DNA from 2 places in the Pseudarthrobacter siccitolerans genome. Region 2 is predicted to be linked to the other one. Evidence: predicted binding sites of a transcription regulator. Region 2 holds the regulator's gene; the other holds the start of a gene.
What was found. The regulator LexA, encoded in region 2, represses DNA repair genes until DNA is damaged. The targets are predictions, from matches to a motif close to TCGAACANNTGTTCGA.
Positions count from the first base shown of each region.

Region 1: the regulator LexA is predicted to act here: its motif matches at 1,259-1,274, upstream of QFZ36_RS03090 (DUF6504 family protein).

Region 1 covers NZ_JAUSXB010000001.1:647,507-649,895, forward strand. Annotated here, with positions in the region: gene QFZ36_RS03085 (DNA polymerase III subunit alpha) at 1-885, opposite strand, end outside; gene QFZ36_RS03090 (DUF6504 family protein) at 882-1,220, opposite strand; gene QFZ36_RS03095 (hypothetical protein) at 1,430-1,819, shown strand; gene QFZ36_RS03100 (chorismate mutase) at 1,837-2,157, opposite strand; gene QFZ36_RS03105 (VOC family protein) at 2,177-2,389, shown strand, end outside.
Region 2 covers NZ_JAUSXB010000001.1:4,390,591-4,392,979, reverse strand. Annotated here, with positions in the region: gene QFZ36_RS20375 (histidinol-phosphate transaminase) at 1-193, opposite strand, end outside; gene QFZ36_RS20370 (LysM peptidoglycan-binding domain-containing protein) at 286-627, opposite strand; gene lexA (transcriptional repressor LexA) at 1,008-1,742, shown strand; gene QFZ36_RS20360 (ATP-dependent DNA helicase) at 1,826-2,389, opposite strand, start outside.

The DNA of each region.
Region 1 (2,389 bases), 3.7 Mb from region 2:
GGCGAGCGCCTCTGTTTGTGCCATGAGCCTGTTAAGGTCTTCGGCACCATAGCCTGCTGCGGAGATGATTTCCTTACCCAGCTGCAGCATCTGATGCGAGGATTTCAGCCAGCCCTGGCCGTTGGGTTGCAGCAGTGGTTCCTGGGCCAGTTCCGGAAGGGATTTCAGGGTCCGCGCGGAATCCAGTACGTCTGCGGTTGCGGCGCCGTCCTCCGCGCAGTACCGGACCGCATTGCTGAGGATTGCCGGGACGTTGTGTTCTTCTGCGAGTTTGAGCATCCGGACGGCATGCGCCGTGCTCAGCGGTTTTCCCGGGGCGCTGAGTTGGGAAACGGTCTCGGCTACAACAGTTCCTGCGGGCATGGCGTCCAGCCACTGCTTGAAAAGGGTGCGCGGCCGCAGGTAACGCCGCCCGCCCATGGCACGTCCGACGTCGGAATCCGGCCCGATCAGGACCATCAGCACGGGTTTCAGGGTGCGGGGATCAAGGGTGCGGGAGGCAAGCTCAGCCCTGGTCACGGCTACCGGCACAACTCCACCGGCTTTACCCGAGGTGCGGGCGTGGGCATCGGACACCAGCCGGCACAGCGCGCGGTAGCCGGCCCCGTTGTTGTGGCCGCGGGCCAGCACCACCACACGGCCGGCCAGCTGGGTGCGGTGATCGCCGTCGTCGTCATAGACCGCAAGGTCCACCCCTACGATGGGGTCAATGCCGGCACCCATGCACGCTTTGAGGTGCTTGATGGTGCCATACAGGCCGTCCCGATCCGTGCAGGCAAGCGCGTTTGCGCCGTCAGCAGCAGCGGCCTGAGCCAGTTCCTCAGGCCAGGAAACCCCATAGTGGGCGCTGAAGGCGGTGGAGACGTGGAGGTGCGTGAAGCTCATGCTGTTCTGGGGCGCAGGGCGTCATGGATCCGCAGGAGCCGCCAGCGGCCGCTGCGGATATGGCGGGTGAGGTCAAGGGTGAGCGGCTCTTCCTGTTCCTTGGAACCGCCGGAACCCGCGGCTGAGAGCTGCACCTGGACCCGCCAGATTTCGTGGTCCACCAGCCCTGGGCCGCTTCCCAGCGGTGCGCGGGTTTCTTCGGCCCACCACTGGCGGCGTTCGTACCAGCGGACAGGTTCGGCACACACAGAATAGGAACGACCCGCCCAAACAACAGCCACGGGGTGGCCGTCAGGGGTGCAGGAGACGTCAACGGATTCGCTGAACATACCCAAGGGGCGCCTCCCGGATGCGAAAGTGAAACAGAAACAGTTCGAATATATGTTCGAACAGTACCAGTCTACGCCTCCCGGGAGGTGCCGCATAGGCAAGGGGCAAGTGGACGGGCTTTCGGGAAACGGCATTGCTGCGGAAGCACCTTAGGCTTCAGTTCTGTGACCGCTCAGGGGTGGACGGACCGAACGGCAGGGAGCAGGATTGTGCCATGAGCACCCATGACGCACTCCTCAAGCAGGTCAACATCAAAGCCCAGGACTCCACGCTCGTGGCAACCTTCGATTTGGACGGCAATATCCCCGGTTCCGGTGCCTACGTGGTGGGGCTTGTGGCTGCCAGCCCGGACTATTCGTCGCAGCGGCGCCTGGGCATTGAATTCATGAACGGGAAGCCAATTTCCTTCTTCTCGTTCAACCACGACCAGAGCTGTGAAGAAAACTATGATCTTTCAGGGGTCAGCCACTCAGGCAGCACCATCACCGGAAACTTCCCTATGGCAGCCATTAACGGGCTCGGCGAAGGGCATGTGATGACCGGCTTCAGCGAGGCGGACGGCCGGGAGTTCCAGTCCGGTGTTCCCGTGGAGGAGAACCTGTAACAGCTGGGCCGGGCGGCTCAGCTGTTTTCTTTGTGGACCCGGAGTTCGAGTTCGATGAAACCGGAGATCATGGCCCGGTAAGTGGACTCGACGATGTCCGGGTCAATGTCCTTTTTCTCGGCCGCCGAGCGGACGTGTTCGATGATCCGCTCTACCCGGCCCGGGGCACGGACTTCGGCGTCGTCGCCCTTGAGGGTCCCGGCGATCCGGATCAGGCGCTCGCGGCGGGCGATCAGGGTGACAATCTGGTCATCCACCTCGTCCACGGCGATCCGGACGGCAGCGAGCTGTTCCTTGTCGGCCAAAGCGTCTCTATCGTTCCCTTGAATTGTCGCCATCGTCTGACAGTATCGAACCATGCAGCCCAGAGTCGACTTCATTTCACTAGGCGTCCGCAGTGTTCAGGCGTCCCGCGCGTTCTACGTTGACGGCCTTGGCTGGCCGGTCCACCGGGAAGTTCCGGGGGATGTGGTGTTTATCCAGGTGAACCACGGCCTGGTGCTGTCCCTTTGGGATGTCCGCCAGATGCAGGCCGATGCCGGCGTCAGTGCTCCCGGCCCTGTCCCCTGC
Region 2 (2,389 bases):
ACCGGTTGAGCCCTGCAGCGGCCTCCGTCACTGCCGCACTGATGGCGGCGCGGACATCCGCGGGCACACCATGGGTGTTCTCGTTGACGTTGAGGAGGATGGGGACATCCAGCTGGGGCGCGCCGTACGGGGTAAGGCCACGAAGGTTGTTGCGGAGGGGAAGCCGGTTCAGGCGCTCTAGCTGGTCATTCACCTGAACAGTTTAGTGCCCGTGCGGGAGACCGGAAAATGTGACGGTGCGCTGTTCGCGCTCAGCGTGCAGCTCCGCTGCGACAGTGCCTGGCGCTAGGGCGTGGGTACGTAGAGCTGTTGCCCGGGATGGACCACGCCGGCAGTCAGGTTGTTGAGCTGGACGATGTCTGCCACAACGTCACGGGCATCACGCTCCGGGTCGACGGTACCGGCTATGGCCCACAGTGACTGGCCCGGCTGTACGGTGACAGTAACCGTGGGGGTAAGGGAAAGGTCCGCCGCGGAGTCTGAGGCCTTTGCCGGCGAGTTGAAGAAGCCGGCGAGGGAGAGCAGCAACGCCGCCAGCAGGACCAGGGGGATGCCGATCAGGACGATCTTTCCGCGCCGGGTCAGGCGCAGCGGCGGCAGGGGGGCCGGGCGCGCCGGCTGCGCCATGAGTTGATGCACTGAAAGAAGCTGCGGACGTGAACCCTGTGAAGCAGATGTAGCTGACATGAACTGAGCCCTCCTGGACCTGACCGTGCTGCCCGATGTTCGCCCGGTGGCCGTCGATGTCCCCGGGACGTGGTCCTGGTTTTCGAATGGCTTGAAGCCGAGTAGAACAGATGTTCGAACTTTGCTTTCTCTGTTTTAGCACTTATCAACGAATAATGTCGAGACTCGCTAGAACAAATGTTTGAAAATGCAATGTGGCTGGCCTAGCTTGGAAGACAAGAACAACCACCTCTGAAGTTGATCAGCAGGGTCTGACAATTACGGCGGCAACTCCAGGTCCGGGCCAAACGGCAAGGGCAAACTGAAAGGCATTGGCGAATATGGCAGCAGCAGCCGCCGGGGGCAGGGCAACCTCCCAACCGAAGAAGACCGCCAAGGGCCTGACGCCGCGGCAAAAGAAAATCCTTGAAACTATCCAGCGCTCGGTCAATGACAACGGCTACCCGCCGTCCATGCGGGAAATCGGTGACACCGTGGGCCTGGCGAGCTTGTCCAGCGTTACGCACCAGCTGTCGCAGCTGGAAAAGCTCGGCTACCTTCGCCGCGACCCGAAACGGCCCCGCGCCATGGAGGTGCTGATGCCTCTGACGTTGGATGGTGGTTCAACCAAGCCGGCAACCGAGCCTTCTGTCCTGCTGCCGGGCAGCGGCAGCACGGTGACCCAACTTCCCACCGCCATGGACACTGCGATGGTTCCCCTCGTGGGCCGCATCGCCGCCGGTGGTCCCATCCTGGCCGACCAGGTGGTGGAGGATGTCCTGCCGCTGCCCCGCCAGCTCGTGGGCCAGGGGGAACTGTTTATGCTCAGGGTGGCCGGCGATTCGATGGTGGACGCAGCGATCTGCGACGGCGACTGGGTGGTGGTACGCCGCCAGGCGGACGCCGCCAACGGGGATATCGTCGCGGCGCTGCTGGACGACGAAGCCACCGTCAAGACCTTCCGTCAGCGGGACGGCCACACCTGGCTGCTGCCGCAGAACACCCAGTACGAACCCATCCTGGGCGACCACGCCACCATCATGGGCAAGGTTGTGTCGGTGCTCCGCTCGCTCTAGAAAGCGTCAGGCGTTCACCCGCAACGCGAAGGTGTTGCGCGAACCTGAAGGCCGCCGGCAGCGCGAAGGCACTCCCGGCAGCGTCAGGAGTTCTCCTGCGCCAACCGCTCAAGCGCCGCGATGGCCGTCTTCCGGTCCGTCGTGGGCCAGAAGGGCGGCAGCGCGCCGCGAAGGAAGCCTGCATAGCGTTCGGTGGCGAGCCGGGAGTCCAGTACGGCCACCACGCCCTTGTCGCCCGTCGAGCGGATCAGCCGTCCGGCTCCCTGGGCCAGGCGGATGGCAGCATGGGTGGCTGAAACGGACATAAAGCCGTTACCGCCGGCCTGCGCCACGGCGCGGGAGCGGGCCGTCATCAGTGGATCGTCCGGCCGCGGGAACGGAATCCGGTCAATGACCACCAGCCGGCAGGACCCGCCGGGAACATCCACCCCCTGCCATAGGGACATGGTGCCGAACAGGCAGGTATCGGGTTCGTCCGCAAACTGCTTCACCAGGGCCGTCATGGTGGAGTCGCCCTGGCAGAGGATGGTCATTCCCAGCTTTGGCCGCAGCGCATCGGCCGCTTCCTCAGCCGCCCGGCGGGACGAAAACAGGCACAGCGCACCGCCGCTGGATGCCCGGATCAGGGCTTCCAGTTCGGCCAGGGA